Regions from separate parts of the Gracilibacillus pellucidus genome, predicted to be linked through region 1. Evidence: riboswitches for the same ligand, from Rfam matches in the RefSeq annotation. Region 1 holds a riboswitch; each other region holds the start of a gene.
The links. Region 1 has a riboswitch for thiamine pyrophosphate ahead of SH601_RS09445 (ECF transporter S component). Riboswitches for the same ligand answer to the same signal wherever they lie in the genome.
Positions count from the first base shown of each region.

Region 1 (4,220 bases):
CTTTCTGCAAACTGTTCAGACGGGATATTACTATGTTCTAATGAATGCTGTAACTCTTTATAGACACTATTGGTTATAAATTGAAGTTCAGGGTTTTGAAATACATAGCCCATTTTGCGATAATCACACGTTTCTACACCTTCGGATAAATGGTAGTTAATAGTCCCTTCTGTTTTGATTAATTGCATGATCGCTAACATTAACGTACTTTTCCCAGAGCCATTTTCCCCTGTTATCGCAATCCAATCCCCATGTTGAATCGTTGCTTGTTCCACTTCTATTTTCTTTTGTTTGTGATAAAAACCTGCAAAAGCATCTAGTTCTATAATTGGTCGATGACTCGTTTCTAGTTCTGATTTTGCAGGTATAGTCATTCGATAATCCTCCCATATATCTGGATACCAAATCCCTGCTTGATAAAATGTATCTTTATGCTGATGTAATAGAAGGTTTGGATTACCATCTGCGATAATTTTTCCTTCGCTATCTAACATAATAAGGCGGTCAACTAGCGGTAATACGTGATCGATTTTGTGCTCGACGATAACCACTGTTTTATCATCAGCAACGGTTTTTAATGTGTCCCAAACTTGTTGTGTCCCTGTTTGATCAAGCATTGCCGTTGGTTCATCTAAAAACAGCACCTCTGGTTCTAGCGCTAAAGCGGAGGCTATTGCTAATCGTTGTTTCATTCCTCCTGATAATTGCTGGATAGAGGTATGAATATCTTCTAGTTGTAATCCGACTTTTTGAAGATACTGATGAATCAACGTTGGCATTTCTTTTTTCGGTGTATTTCTATTTTCTAATACAAAAGCAATTTCTTCATCCACATAGGGCATACAAAATTGTGCATCTGGATCTTGAAAAACCATGCCATATGATGGTGAGACTGAGCGTTCCGCTATCTTTAACGGCATTTCGATAACATCAGGTATTAAACCTGCCATAATCTGAAGTAACGTCGATTTACCTGAACCTGATGGACCAACAACTAATACTTTTTCTCCTTTTGCTATAGTAATCGATAAATCTTTGAATAGTAGACTATCACTGTTAGGGTAGGTTGCTCGTAATTTTTTTAACGTTATCATCTTAACGCACCTCGTCATCTAATAGGTGATAATCCTCATTTGACACAGGACGAATACTTTTGGTTACCCCTGTTTTGTCGATAGCTTCTACTAGGAAATAAGCAAAGAAGCCGGTGATCACAATCGACCCTACGATTCTATTCACTATTAGTAAAGTAAGATTCCACACAGCTAATGAATCAATATAACCATAAAACACATCTAAAATAAGTGAGCCGACAGCTGCACCAATTGCTGCGAGGCAAGTAACGTATAATCGATAACTCTTGTAACGATACATCGCAAATATAAGTTCACAGCCAAGTCCTTGAATAAGTCCATATAGTAGCAACGATATTCCCCAATGGCCACCAAACATAAATTCTCCTTGCGCGGCTGCTAATTCCGCTAGTAAAGCAACTCCTGGCTTTCGGATGATTAAAAAGGCAACAGTCGCCGCCATAAACCACATGCCATAGAGCAATTGATCGATATGTAATCCGAAAACACCTACTAAACTATACAATGGTCCCCAAAGTTTATAAATAACCGCAAAAATAAAAGCAATGACAATCGTGATCAAAATATCTGTTAACGTTAATGATTTTTTCATTGGTATTACGCTCCTTTTTATTTTATTGATTAATAGTCAAAACTCGCTTCTCTTTCCTCCTTTTGCATACGAAAAAAGCCACTATCCATACGTGACGTAGAGATAGTGGCTAAACTTATCCATCAGAAAACTGCAATATCATTATTCTATTGCACCTTAAGCCACTTCCCTACGCTGGTATGAACCAGATCAGGTTCTAAGGGTCTTAAAGTAATGACTTTAATCTCAGTCTTTAAAAGACACCCCTAGTGGAATGTGATCGTAATATGTAATTTGACTACATCATACCAAATCTTTTCGTATTGTCAAGGTTTATTGTAGGAAATTCCCACCAAATTTCATAACAATTAAGAAAAAATTTTGTTTGCAACGAGTACATTTTTTTGATATAGTTAGAATCAACAAAAAACAATTATATCGTTTTGCTTCAATTTTTATTGAAGTGAGAATAGAGGTGCAAAAACCATTAGTACCTAGCTGGAGGCTGATGTAGCCGAGGAAAGCTAATGGAAAGGGGAATTTGCCGAAGTAATGTACGTACACATCAACATACATTGCTGGTCCTGCATTAAATAAATGTTGGGCTGTCATATAGTGAAGACTGTATGGAGGGCTATCTCACGCATCGAGCTAAAGTATACAAAGATGCAAGTAATGATACCCTCATTACTTGCATCTTTTTTATACGAAAAATGGTTTGATGAGATATGCTCTATTCAGGTACAAGTGAAATTGTTTTTAATCTTTGAATAGAGGTGGATGTAAAATGAATTTTGGACGTGTATTAACCGCGATGGTTACACCATTTAATGAAAAAAACGCAATTGATTATGACAAAACAGAGCAACTGATTAACCATTTACTTCAAAATGGAACAGATGCCTTAGTAGTAGCTGGGACGACAGGTGAATCCCCTACCTTATCAAAAGAAGAAAAGTTATCCTTACTGCAGTTTACGGTAAAAACTGTTAATGGCCGTGTGCCTGTCATTGCAGGAACAGGTTCTAACAATACACAAGAATCAATGGAAATGACGAAAAAAGCAGAAACGATTGGTGTGGATGCAGTCATGCTAGTTGCACCATATTACAACAAACCTTCTCAAGAAGGGCTTTATTTACATTTTAAAACTATTGCAGCATCCACTAGTTTACCTGTGATGTTATACAATATTCCTGGTCGATCAAGTGTTGCAATCAATCCTGAAACAATCATCAAATTAGCTCAAATCGAAAATATTGTTGCTGTTAAAGAAGCTAGTGGTGATTTAGATGGCATGACGCGTATTATTCATGAAACAGATAGTAACTTCTCCTTATATAGTGGTGATGATACATTAACACTCCCAGCTGTAGCAATCGGTGCACACGGTATTGTTTCTGTTTCTTCTCATATAGTAGGATCGGAAATGAATGAAATGATAACTGCTTACACTTTAGGTAATGTTGCTCGAGCACAAGAATTACATCAGTATTTACACCCGATTATGCAGGCAATGTTTATGGCTCCAAGTCCAGCACCTGTTAAAGCAGCTCTTTCAATGAACGGAATGGATGTGGGAAGTTTGCGTTTGCCATTAGTTCCTCTTAACGAAGAAGAATTGCAGCTTTTACGTCATAAATTACTCTTTATCCAAGAAAAATATTATGCAGGATAATAAGAAGACAGTTCATCGATTAAGGTGAACTGTTTTTTCGTGTGTAAGTATGAGCGTTCTGCTATACTATGAAACGAGGAGTGAATAAGATGAATATATATGTAGATGCGGATGCATGTCCGGTGACAGATATGATAATAGAAGAAGCAAAATTATTTCAGTTGGATGTAGTGTTAGTGAAGAGTTATAGTCATTTTTCTATGAAGGAAACGCCTAGTCATGTTTCTATTAAGTATGTAGATGATGGAGCGGATGCGGCTGATTACCGAATTGTCCAAATGGTAAAACATGGTGACGTTGTGGTAACACAAGATTATGGTTTAGCGGCACTTTGTCTAGAAAAAGGATGTCATGTTATACACCATATCGGCTTTCGTTATACAAAAGACAAAATCGACCAAATGCTACAGGAACGCCATATTAATGCACAAGCACGAAAAGCAGGTATACGAACGAAAGGGCCGAAAAAGTTTTCAGAAGAACAAAAAAATAGCTTCCGCTTGAAATTACGAAAGCTATTAGAACAGAGCAGTTAATTACTTACTACATAAGCGTTCATCCAGTTCAGACATGCTTGTTTCCAATCTTGTGTGTACGGATGATCGTCGGCAAGTCCTAATCCGTGTCGTCCGTCTTGATAAATATGCAACTCATAAGGTATTTGGTCAGTTTGTAGTGCCACAGCATATTGCAAACTATTGAATGAAGGTACTGCTTGATCATTAGCTGTTGACCAAATAAAAGCAGGTGGTGTGTCTTTGTGCACCATTTCCTCGCATGAATAATAATCTACTAGTCTTTGCTCTGGCTTTTCTCCTAATAAGTTCGTTTTACTACCTTCGTGTGTGAATTCTCTCATTGTAATAACCGGATAACA
Region 1 covers NZ_JAWZSR010000004.1:309,765-313,984, forward strand. The annotation lists gene SH601_RS09440 (ABC transporter ATP-binding protein) at 1-1,094, opposite strand, end outside; gene SH601_RS09445 (ECF transporter S component) at 1,096-1,686, opposite strand; TPP riboswitch at 1,836-1,943, opposite strand; lysine riboswitch at 2,128-2,310, shown strand; gene dapA (4-hydroxy-tetrahydrodipicolinate synthase) at 2,453-3,343, shown strand; gene SH601_RS09455 (YaiI/YqxD family protein) at 3,433-3,879, shown strand; gene SH601_RS09460 (alpha/beta hydrolase) at 3,876-4,220, opposite strand, start outside.

Region 2 (4,220 bases), on a different contig from region 1:
GGTTTTACGGACTCATGCACCGTGATAAAAAGAAGAAGTGAGGAAGTGAGGAAGTGAAAAAAGGAATAATAAGTATATTTTTTCTATTATTATTAGCTTTATTTTCAGGATGCTCTCTATTTAGCTCAACTGATCCTGATTTTTCACGTGAGCAATATGATAAATGGTATGAACAAGGAAAATTTGACGAAGCTGCAAATTACATTGAGGAACGTTTAGAAAAATATCCTGAAGATCCTTATCTATACAATGAAAAAGGATACATGCTTAATATGCAGGAACAATATGAGGAAGCATTAAAGGCTCTTGATGAAGCTATCGAATTAGATGATAAATTAGACAATGCCTATACAAACCAAGCATTATCATACAATGAGCTTGGAGAATATGAAAAAGCAATTATTGCTGCACAAAAAGCAATTGATATTAGTGACCAAGAACCAGAACAATTTATTAATATGGGAAATGCTCACTTCGGATTAGAAAGAGATGAAAACGCAATTGAATATTACGATAAAGCGTTAGAAATCGAGCCTGATACTCCATATGCGTTATATGGTAAAGGGGTTGCTTTATATTTTCTAGAAGAATTTGAAAAATCTATTGAAAACTTAAATAAATACATAGAAGCGGATCCGACAGATAAAGACGCATTGTGGTATCTTGTCTATGCAGCTGATTCTCTCGGTGAATACCACGCAACCATTCCATATTTAGATCAACTTATTGAACTGAATACAGATCAACAATTAGATGCTATCGATTATAAAGGATTAATGTTAGCATACAATGGTGATTTTGAAGAGTCAGAAGATGTATATGATACCATTATCGATCAATTTAACACAGAGGCAATTGGTTATTATGGCAAAGGGGTTGCTCTCGTACTTCAAGGTGATACAGATGAAGGGCTTAAACAGTTATCATCTGCCATCCAAATCAATCCAGAATTAAAAGATACAGCGTACAGCGATCCATTGTTTGCAAGTGTATATGACGATGAAACCTTTATTGAACTAACAGAATAAACTGCTTTTTAAGGGTGTACAGATGTACTGTACACCCTTTTCACATCTTTAATTGATTAACTTAACCTTTCACCAGCCATTCTTCTTTCTTCTCAACCATGTCCCAAAACATATATTCAAATTGACTAGTTTTGACCACAATCTCCTCTAATCGAGCTAGTTCCTTTTCTGGCTTATCTTCTGCTATTCGATTCATAAGCTGTTTCGTTTCTTCTGCTAATGCTGTAAACTCAGCTGAGCTATACATCTCTATCCAGCTTTTATAGAAGTTATCTGTTAATGATCCTGGACGTTTAGCCAGTTCTTTGCCAATGAAATTATAGCTCCATTCACATGCAAGCACGGATGCTACAACATTCTCTACACCGCCTCGTTGCGACAAATTCAACATATAACTGGTATATGCTGTCGTAATAGCAGATGCTTCTGTCTTCTCTAATTCTTCTTTGGTAATACCAAAATCAGCTGCATATTTTCGATGCAAATCCATTTCTACATCTAACACACCGTGTAACAATTTAGCAAATGTTGTCATCTCTTCTAAATCATCCGCTTTTGCACTGCCAATTGCAAAAAGTCTAGCGTAATCAATTAAGTAAACATAATCTTGCTTCAACCAATGTCTGAACTTATCCTGTTCTAACGTACCATCACCTAATCCTCTTACGAAAGGATGGTCCAAATAAGCAGTCCAAATAGGTTCTACTCTTTTCCATAGACGATCTGTAAACATGTCATTCTCTCCTTTTTTGTGAAACCATAAGTAGAGTATCAAAACAGCAAAAAGCCCATCTTCTATGTAAGAAAATGGGCTGGTTAAAAGCAAATAGAAAAATATCTAATGCACTAACCATTCCACTTCCCTACGCTAGTCTTAACTAGATCAGGTTCAAAGGGTCGATTTACTCTCTCAGCATCTACATGCTCCCCTAGTCGAATAGGTTTCTATTATTTCGTTCCAGTTTTAGTATACTATGATAGTCTTTCATTAACAATCAAGATAATGAGGTTAAAAACTCTTTTATTTGTTGCTTATGATGGTTATCATGCCAAACAAATACGTTTATATAGTTAAACATGGAATGTGGATATCCTGAAAAAGCATCAAGCTCCTCACCATCTAACGTAAAAGTAGCATAAAACTGTTTCTCTGTTTTTTCCTTTAACCCTTGAATGAGTTGGGTTCTCGCTTCTTTTTGCTCTTTTAGCAATTGTTCTTTGCTGATTCCAGATAAAGCATATTCCGCTGCGGGTTGATTGATTACTTCAAATTCAACACTTTCTATATCGGCATTTTCCTTCATTTTCGGCATTAACTCTTTTAATATGTAACGGTCCCAAGAAGTAATATGACTTATAATCTCTGCTGGAGTCCATTTTCCTTTTTTAATTGGTGTGAAAAAATATTTATCTTCTACCTCTTGTAAAGATTGACTCCATTCATTGAACTTAGCTAATTCCTGAATAGTTTCATTGATTTTTTCCATATTACCGCTCCTCTCCATTTACTTCAATTATAACACGATTCCCGTTCACATACACATATTGGAAAAGGAGTTAATTGGTTATATCTTAAATTTACGGACTAGATTGTTCAAATTATCAGCTAATGTTTCTAATTCATTGGAATTGGATGACACTTCTTCCATAGAACTACTTGCTTGTTGTGCAGAAGCTGAGGTTTGTTCGACACCTGCTGCAGATTCTTCGGATATAGAAGCAATCTCTTCTATAGAACTATTTATTTCTTTACTAGAAGTAGAAATATCAGACAAATTAGTTGTTACGTTCTTAATACTTGATACCATCTCATTCACCGCTGTATTAATTTGCTCAAATGTCTGACCAGTTTTTTCGATTTGGCTCGCTCCTGCTTCTACTTCTCCATATCCTTGCTCTAATGATTGCGAAACATTTGCTGATTCATTTTGAATGTTAGCGACAATTCCTGTAATATCAGAAACAGACTCACCAACTTGTTCAGCGAGCTTTCTTACCTCATCTGCAACAACTGCAAATCCTTGGCCATGCTCACCTGCTCGAGCTGCTTCAATCGCTGCGTTTAATGCTAACAAGTTTGTTTGTTCTGCAATATCTTTGATTACAGCAACAAGTTGAGATATTTGTTTCGATTGATCATCTAATCCGCGCACTTTCGTTACAGCATCCTGCACAATATCATGAATACGTTCCATTTGTTTAACAGATGACTCCATCATTTCACTACCATTCGTTGTCATCTGTAATACATCTGTTGACGCTTCCCTAATTTGTTCACCATTAAGATTAGCTTCAGCCACTTTTTGTGCAAATTCACTCATATTACTAGATACATCACTTGCATGATCTGCCTGTGCTTCCGTTCCTGATGCTAATTCCTGCATTGTGACGGCAATTTGTTCTGTTCCTGCCTTCACCTCATTAGCAGACTGATTTAATTCTTTACTTTGTGAACCTACTGTCGTTGACACTTCAGATACTCGGCCTATCATATTTTTCAAAGAGTAACTCATTTGATTAATGGAGGTTGCTAATTGACCAATCTCATCATTAGAATCATCGTCCAACTGCTCTACTTGCAAGTTACCTTGTGCAATTTCATTACTAACATTTACAACTTTCGATAAATTACGTGTGATAGAACGGTTTACTATCGTAATTAAAACAATACTAGTAATCACTGAAATGACAATGGCAATAATGAGAGCTAAAAATGCTGCTTGTTGACTGTCTTCTGCTCTATCAGCCGTTTTTTGCATTTCCTTATGCAATAAATCTTTCAATGCATCAATATTTTCAACAGCTTCTACCCGTATTTCTTTAGCCTGTTCTGCTCGACTAGCCGCTAAATGTTCATTGCCAGCATCCATATAGCTAACCACTTCTTCAAAAGCATAGTTATAAGATTCATCTAATACGATTGCTTCTTCATACATTTTCATTTGTTCATCTGTATCCATATTGGCTTCTATTGCCTCACGTAAATGATACACTTCTTCTCTCTGTTCATTGAATTCATCTGTAATTTCTGTTGATGGATTTTCCATATATCGATATAAACTTACTGCTTTCGCTCTAATTAAAGAAGCCATATCAGCTGCATTTACCGATGTTTCTTCACTAGTTTCCATTGAATGAATCGCTGACTTTATATTATTCAATAAAGCACCAGTTACGACTGTCGAAATCACA
Region 2 covers NZ_JAWZSR010000001.1:48,448-52,667, reverse strand. The annotation lists gene SH601_RS00235 (tetratricopeptide repeat protein) at 54-1,028, shown strand; gene tenA (thiaminase II) at 1,090-1,761, opposite strand; TPP riboswitch at 1,872-1,969, opposite strand; gene SH601_RS00225 (DinB family protein) at 2,024-2,515, opposite strand; gene SH601_RS00220 (methyl-accepting chemotaxis protein) at 2,594-4,220, opposite strand, start outside.
Region 2: linked by a shared signal. The riboswitch ahead of tenA (thiaminase II) and the one ahead of SH601_RS09445 (ECF transporter S component) in region 1 are both predicted to bind thiamine pyrophosphate.

Region 3 (4,220 bases), on a different contig from region 1:
TAATGGATTAATAATCCCTTGTCCTGAACCAATCGGGGACGCTCCAGGCATGATAGCGTGAGCACCTAATTCTTCTAATTTTCTAGCAAGTACTACATCATCTGACGTATATGGCAAAACAGTAAAGCCTTCAGCTAGTAATATTTCAGTAGCTTTTATTGTTTCAACAGGATCAGGTAGTAATGTTCGATCACAGCCTATTACTTCCACTTTAATCATGTCACATAATCCAGAAGCATCTGCTAATTTAGCAATCCTAACTGCTTCTTCTGCATTTTTTGCCCCAGCAGTATTCGGTAAAAAGCGATACTTCTTTTGATCAATTTTTTCCAAAAAGTTTGGTTGTTCTGGATCATAAATGTTCATTCGCCGAACAGCAAACGTTAGTATTTCTGTTTCTGATACATCCACTGCTTGTTTTTGCACATCATAGTTTGGATATTTACCTGTACCTAACAATAAACGAGATTGAAAAGTGTATTTTCCTATATTCAACATATTTAATCATCCTCCTCCAACAAAATGAACAATTTCTAAACGATCACCTTCTGAAAGGCTCGTTCCCTGATGATGTTCTTTTCTCAAAATAACTTGATTATGTTCAATGATTAATGACTTTTTTTCTAATCGTAACTCTTTTAATAAATCTGCTATATTCGTAACCTGATCATTCACTGTTAATGCATCACCGTTTATCATTATCTTCAAATCTATTCCTCCTCATACAGAGACTAGCCGCTCCCTTGTTAAGGAAAAAGCAGTTAAAAAATGCTGATTCACTTGTTTGCCCTCGATAAAATCCGCCATAAAAGTGGCTGTTCTTGCTGCTAATAATATGCCATTACGATAGTGCCCAGTAGCAACAAATAACCCCGATACATCTGGTACTTCCCCTAAGTAAGGGAGCCCGTCATGTGTCATCGGACGCACACCTGCCCATATTTTTTCGATAGATGCTTTGTTTAACGCCGGTAGTATTTGTTTTGCTCGCGATAATAAATGAAGGACACTCGCTACCTTGACATCTTTGTCCGTTTGATTTGGCTTCGAAGTAGCACCAATAATCAGTCTGTTTCCTCGCTTTGGTACGATATAGCAACCTTCTGTGAAAATGGTAGATTGGATCAATGGTTTATCCGTAATAACAGACAAGCATTCTCCTTTTATCGGTGTAATTCCTTTAATAAAACTTGAAAAACGACCGCTCTTAAATCCACAAGTCATCACTACAGCATTCGCATAATAGCTGTCGTCCGTAGTAGTAACTCCGATCACTTTCCCATGCTCAACAATAAAATCAGTCACCTCTGTTTGCTCATATATCACCGCACCATGACGCTCAGCTCCTCTTGCAAATGCCTTCGTTAAATGTGGTGCAGATACTTGACCTTCTGTCGGACAGTAAAGCGCGGCATAAAAGTCTGTAGCAAGTTCTTTTTCTGGCACGGTAGATGCGGAAATGATTCTTGCCTCTTTTCCTTGTTCTGTTTGAAACGTTGCAATCCTTTTTAATCGTGGTAATTCGTCCTCGTGATAGACAAGTTTCAATGCACCTTTTTCGATTAATTGAATGTCCACACCACTATCCTCTAACAACTCTTGTGCTAATGAAGGAAATAAGGCTCTACTTTCTTTGGCAAATTGAAATAAAGCTGAGTTCTGTTCAAATTCCATCTGTACACCTAGCATACCCGCTGCCGCACTTGATGCCTCTGCAGCTATTTCGTTTGCTTCTAGCAACAATACTCTGTAACCTCGTTTACTTAATTGATAAGCAATCGATGTTCCCATTACTCCTCCACCAACGACAATTTGGTCAAATGCTTGCTTCATACGACGCCTCCTTCCACTTTGTCGAACACGTCACGATAGTGCTTTAAAGCTTTGACTGGATCTTCGGCATCCCATATTCCTGACATAATCGCTATCCCGTTTGCACCAGCAGCAAGCACTTGGTGTACATTACTCGTATGTATTCCACCAATGGCAATGACCGGAAGAGACACATTGCGAGTTAACTCAGCCAATGCGGCAACCCCTCTTGGCTCTGCACCACGTTTAGAGTTGCTTGGAAAGATATGACCATACAGTAAATAATCCGCACCCTGTTGTTCTGCATCTAATGCTTCTGCAAGTGAATGAACAGACTTACCAACTAATAAATGAGGAAAACAAGCTTTTACATTCGCAATGGTAAGACTATGATAAGCTAATTGAGCTCCTCCACATCGCTTCACATGTGCCACATCGACACGATCATTAATGATAATCCGTTCTCGTGGTACATCTGTATCCATTAGTCTATCAGCAAGATCGGCTATCTCTTGTGCTGTTTTTTTCTTCTCACGCAGATGAAAAAAATCAAGCAACTCCATATTTCTCGCAACGAAATCTAACTCTTTCTCTGTTAATCTTCCATTTGAAATAAGGTGTATTCCTTGCATTGTCATTACTCCTTTGATTCGGTAGTGAAAAGAACGTCAAAAAGCCACTCACCCAGCATGGACAAGTGGCATAATTAAAAGCAGTTTAGATAAATCAGTGCTTTTCCTACCACTTCCCTCCGCTGGTGTTAACCAGATCAGGTTCAAAGGGTCCGAAGAATCGTCTCAGCCTAAAAGGCTCCCCTAGTGTTCATTACTATTTTATTCGCTTACAAAAAAAGAATAACATATCATATATTTTTTTCCAATAAAAATCTAGTATTTATGTTTAAACTTTTTGTAAAAGGGTAGATATATAGTGTAGAGATAATAATGAAAGGATGTTGAACGTAAATGGCACAAGATCAAGCAAAATTACAAGAGCTTATCGATGGATTAAATGTAGACTTAGCAAATGAGTATGCGGCAACGATTATGTATACGTATCACGCATCTGTTGTATCAGGATTATATCGCTCCTTCCTAAAACCATTTTTTGAAGATGAGATAAATGATGAAATCGGACATGCTTTATACTTATCCGATAAAATCAAAACATTAGGTGGTACACCAACAACCACTCCAGCAAAAGTCGAGCAACTAACAGATGTGAAAGAAATGTTAGAAGCGACACTTAAAGCAGAAACAGAAACAATTGAACGTTATGAGACAAGAAAACAACAAGCAGATGAGCTTGGTTTAACAGAATTAGTGGTTAAATTAGAAGATATTATTGCAGACGAAACAGGTCACAAAGAAGAAACAGAACGCCTTTTAGCAGATAAAAGCTTTCAATAAGTAGAAACAGCCTCCGGTTTTGGAGGTTGTTTTTTTGTGTTTAGTAAAGAACAGAAATATCGTTTCATTCATTATTAAAACATTAACAACAAACTGAATTTTCTCTATTTATGTTATAATGAGAAGAAATTCTTTTTTCGGGGTGAGAAAATGAGGGACACTTTATTCGAAGAAATTGATGCATTATATGAAGAAATGGTCGAAATGAGAAGGTTTTTACATCAACATCCAGAGCTGTCCTTTCAAGAAGAGAAAACAGCTGCTTTTATACAAGAACAATATCAATCATTACATATTCCTTATGAAGCAAATGTCGGCGAAAATGGGGTTGTAGCAACATTAAAAGGAACTAAACCAGGAAAAACGGTTGCCTTACGCGCAGATTTCGATGCGTTACCTATTCAAGATGAAAAAGAGGTAAGCTATAAATCAAAAAAAGAGGGGGTCATGCATGCTTGTGGGCATGACGGACACACGACGACACTTTTAGCAGTTGCAAAAGTGTTACAGAAACATCAAGACAAATTAGCTGGTACGGTTGTCTTTATTCACCAACATGCAGAGGAACTTGTTCCTGGTGGTGCAAAAGCAATGATTGAAGCTGGCGCCCTAGCGAATGTAGATGTTGTTTACGGAACACACCTTTGGACAAATACACCATATGGCGTCGTCCAAACCGCTCCAACGAACTTTATGGCAGCTGCTGACTCCTTTACGATACAACTTAAAGGAAAAGGTGGTCATGGTGCCATCCCCCATCAGACAAAAGATCCTGTTGTCGCTGGATCACAGCTTGTTATCAACTTACAACAAATTGTCAGTAGACGTATCGATCCGCTGGAAACTGCCGTCATAACAATCGGTAAATTCCTTTCAGGCAATGTCTTTAACGTGATACCAAATACCGCGGTCATCAGTGGTACTATACGTACATTTAATGCAGAAGTGCAACATTTTATTAAAGCAGAAATGGAGAAAGTTATCAAAGGAACGTGCCTT
Region 3 covers NZ_JAWZSR010000003.1:268,958-273,177, reverse strand. The annotation lists gene SH601_RS06955 (thiazole synthase) at 1-498, opposite strand, end outside; gene thiS (sulfur carrier protein ThiS) at 505-699, opposite strand; gene thiO (glycine oxidase ThiO) at 721-1,833, opposite strand; gene SH601_RS06940 (thiamine phosphate synthase) at 1,830-2,444, opposite strand; TPP riboswitch at 2,542-2,639, opposite strand; gene SH601_RS06935 (ferritin-like domain-containing protein) at 2,778-3,221, shown strand; gene SH601_RS06930 (M20 metallopeptidase family protein) at 3,372-4,220, shown strand, end outside.
Region 3: linked by a shared signal. The riboswitch ahead of SH601_RS06940 (thiamine phosphate synthase) and the one ahead of SH601_RS09445 (ECF transporter S component) in region 1 are both predicted to bind thiamine pyrophosphate.

Region 4 (4,220 bases), on a different contig from region 1:
ACACAGGAAGCACATACTTTTGATAAGGGAATTGTCGTCATTCCCGCCTATCTAGCAAAAGGGATCGAATTTGATGCGGTTATCATTACAGACGCATCACACGACAATTTTCAGGATGAATTGGAACGGAACCTTTTCTATACAGCGTGTACAAGAGCAATGCATCATCTAGCACTATTTTCTATTGGCTCTCCAACCCCTTTCATGGATGATATACCGAAACAACAATATCGTCATTACAAAGTGCACCAAATTGGTAATTATGGAAAAGAATAAAATTCGTGTGATATAAAAATCCGGCTATCATATGTCGGATTTTTTGTTCCACCGACAAAATAAGAAGTACTGTGATCTTGAGCACAATGTTTTATATTTTATTTGTTTTGTGGCATTCTAATATACGTAATAAATAAAGGAGGAATGTAGGTATGGCGAAGAATTTAGAGTCAACTACTACGCTACATAATGGTGTGAAAATGCCATGGTTCGGTTTAGGTGTTTTCAAAGTTGAAGAGGGAGAAGAAGTTTATAACTCTGTCAAGTGGGCACTTGAGCACGGCTATAAAAGTATTGATACAGCAGCTGTTTATGGTAATGAAGAAGGTGTAGGAAAAGCAATTAAAGATTCAGGTATTCCTCGTGAAGATCTATTTATTACTACAAAGCTATGGAATGCTGATCAAGGTTATGATGAAACATTTAAAGCATTTGAAACAAGCTTAAATAAATTAGGAATTGATTATTTAGATTTATATTTAATTCATTGGCCAGTTCCTGAACAAAATAAATATAAAGAATCATGGAAGGCTATGGAGCAATTATATAAAGATGGTAAGGTTCGTGCGATTGGCGTAAGTAACTTCAAAGAGCACCATTTAGAAGATCTTATGAAAGATGCAGAAGTAGTACCAATGGTTAATCAAGTAGAATACCATCCACACTTGCAACAACGTGATGTACAAGCATTTTGTAAACAACACAATATTCAATTAGAAGCTTGGTCTCCATTAAAACAAGGGCAGCTTCTTGATGATCCTACTTTAACGAAGATTGCTGAGCGTCACGGTAAAACAACCGTACAAGTAATCTTGCGTTGGGACTTACAACAAGAAGTAGTGACTATTCCAAAATCAGTTAAACAACACCGTATTCAAGATAATGCGGACGTGTTTGATTTCGAACTGTCACAAGAAGAAATGCAATTAATTAATGAAATGAACAAAGATGAACGCGTAGGGGCAGACCCTGACACATTTAATAAACGATAAAATCAAAAAAAGAAAGTTGGGATAGGACCTCAGCTTTCTTTTTTGATGAAGCTATGTCGTCGAGAGAGCGTCTCAAGGACATATCGTTCCCATTAACAAAAGTTCTGTCTTCGAACACGTAACCTCTCACGAACAAACCATTATTTTATTACTATGCTAACGTCATGCGAAGTTCAGTTTATTTTAAAACACCATTTATTTGGGCGAAGCAGGTTGCCTGACAATAGACGTATGCTTAACCTTTGATAATATTAACATTCCAATAATCGCTCCTGTGATACTACTGACGAGAAACCCGGGTAAAAACGCTATTATTCCGGCTGGGGTTCCCATGATGATATTCGCAATTGGTACACAGAGCAGAGCTCCTATTACACCAGTTCCGATAATTTCACCAACACCAGCTAACAGTTTCTTTTTTGTCCAGTGATATAAGTAACCAGCAAATAAAGCACCGATCATTCCACCAGGAAAGGCAAGGATTGTTCCGATGCCTAATAAATTTCGTAATAGTCCGATAACAAAGGCGATAATCACAGCAGGAATTGGTCCGAGTATAACCGCAGAAATGACATTTACAGCATGTTGCACCGGATATGCTTTGGCAATGCCAGTTGGAAACCATAAAAACTGTGAACCTAATACGCCGATTGCCACAAAAACAGCCATCATTGTTAATCGTAACGTTCGATTCAAGTTAACACCCTCCTCATTGATGTGGAACGTGTGTCACTAACCTGAAAAAAGTGTCTCGCTAACCGTTTATTCACATATTAATAACAAAAAAGACCAGATTCTATATTTAGAACCTAGCCATACTATGTGGATAGTTTGACTACTTCCCTCCGCTGGTATAAGCCAGATCAGGTTCTTAGGGTTAAAAGGCTTGATATGTCTTTCTCTCAGCCTGTAATGAACAGGCACCCCTAGTAGTGATAACACGTATATTAATATGGGAAATTATATCAAACAAGTTGGAAATGTCAATGAAAGAATGGGATAAGAGCTGTCATCAACTTCCTACTTTAGGATATGCTATACTTACAGCTAGGAGGGTGATAATATGACATTTTTACCGAAAGCATTATGTTTAGATATGGATGGTACATTATTAAATAATCATAATCAATTAACGGAAAATACACTTACTATTATTCAGTACATAAGACAACAAGGTGTTCGCGTGTTTATCGTAACAGGACGTTCATTAAATGAAGTATTTGACTCGGCACCTGCGGATATCGAATTAGACGGATTTGTAACGGCTAATGGAATGATTACTTATTTAGATGGGGAGAAATTGTTGGAGCATAGCTTATCAACAACACTTGTGGAAAAAGTTATTCAGTCCGCTAGAGAGCATAACATTTATTACGAAGCACACCCAAATGATGGTGATCGTCTATCGTTATTAGAGGATAAACCATATATGGAGAAAATGATTAGTGGTAATAAGCCAGATCAAGTAGGCATTAATGAATGGTTGGAAAGAGAAGATGCAATCAACCATGATATTAAATGGTATGAGCAATTACCAGAACAAAAATATGCAAAAATGTATTGTTTTTCTTCTGAGCAAACAGAAATGAAAAATTGGATTGAGTGTTTAGAGGAACTGAAAAAAGAAACAGATTTTACTACTTCTTCATCTAGTCATCATAATGTAGAAGTTATGGTTAGTGGTGTGAATAAAGCAACGGGAATTAAAGCTTTACTCAATCATTATGGGATTAGCCCTGAACAAACGATGGCAATGGGGGATAGTAATAATGATATTCCGATGATGAAATATGTAGGTTACCCAGTAGGTATGCGTAATGCGACGGATCAAATTAAAGAGTTAGTCACAGATACGACTACCTATACAAATGATGAAGAAGGCGTATACCATTTCTTAAAGAACTATTTTCAAGCTGAAGTATAATTTTGATTTTTTTTATTTATGTTTGTTTGTGGTTTTGTTATAATTAAAACAAACATAAATAAAGTGCTATAAAATGAATGCGATTACATTGATGGGAGGGGTTTGATGGCACGATATATTTTTACAATGGAATGTAAAGAAGGTTCGGAGGAAGAATATAAGGCAAGGCATCAGGCGGTTCATCCAGCGTTATTGCAAGCATTAAAAGAGGTAGGGATAACAAGTTATAGTATTTTTATGGACGGTAATAAGTTATATGCTTATATGGAAGTGGATGATTATCATCGGGCTATGAAGGAGCTTGAAACAAATCCAGCGAACCGCAAGTGGCAGGCATTTATGAGCGATATTTTAGCGATGGATGAGAAAGGTGATCCCAAAATGTATGTAATTGATCAAGAAGTATTCCGCCTTGACTAAACAGTTGAAATTTATGATAATTTTGCCTATAGTCATGTAGTAAACAGTTTTTGTAGATCGAGAAGGTAGGAGAGGCGAATGCTAGTTGCAGAACGACATCAACGAATTGTGGAGGTCGTGAACGAGAAGAAGAGCATTAGAGTGTCTGAGCTTGCAACTCTTTTCTCCGTAACAGATGAAACAATTCGACGTGACTTAGAAAAATTAGAAAAAGAGAAAAAATTAGCAAGAAGTCATGGAGGAGCGGTAAGTATAGATTCCTCTAATGATGGACCAGAAATTCCTTTTCAAGAACGAGAAGTAATGTATGTAAAAGAGAAAAAAGAAATCGCAGAAGAAGCTGTCAAACACATAGTAGAAACCGATAAAATATTGTTAGATGCTAGCACGACAGCATGGTATGTGGCCAAGAACTTGCCGAATATGCCGGTGACGGTTTTAACTAATTCGGTTAATGTTGCGCTGGAATTAAGTAAGAAAAAACAAATCACTGTCATTTCTACAGGCGGTACATTGTTGCAACGGTCTCTTTCATATGTAGGACCACTAGCAGTACGATCGCTTGATGAATACCATGTTAATAAGGCTTTTTTATCTTGCAAAGGGCT
Region 4 covers NZ_JAWZSR010000002.1:121,941-126,160, reverse strand. The annotation lists gene helD (RNA polymerase recycling motor HelD) at 1-276, shown strand, start outside; gene SH601_RS04000 (aldo/keto reductase) at 429-1,268, shown strand; gene thiW (energy coupling factor transporter S component ThiW) at 1,464-1,964, opposite strand; TPP riboswitch at 2,092-2,206, opposite strand; gene SH601_RS03990 (HAD family hydrolase) at 2,332-3,192, shown strand; gene SH601_RS03985 (L-rhamnose mutarotase) at 3,298-3,612, shown strand; gene SH601_RS03980 (DeoR/GlpR family DNA-binding transcription regulator) at 3,691-4,220, shown strand, end outside.
Region 4: linked by a shared signal. The riboswitch ahead of thiW (energy coupling factor transporter S component ThiW) and the one ahead of SH601_RS09445 (ECF transporter S component) in region 1 are both predicted to bind thiamine pyrophosphate.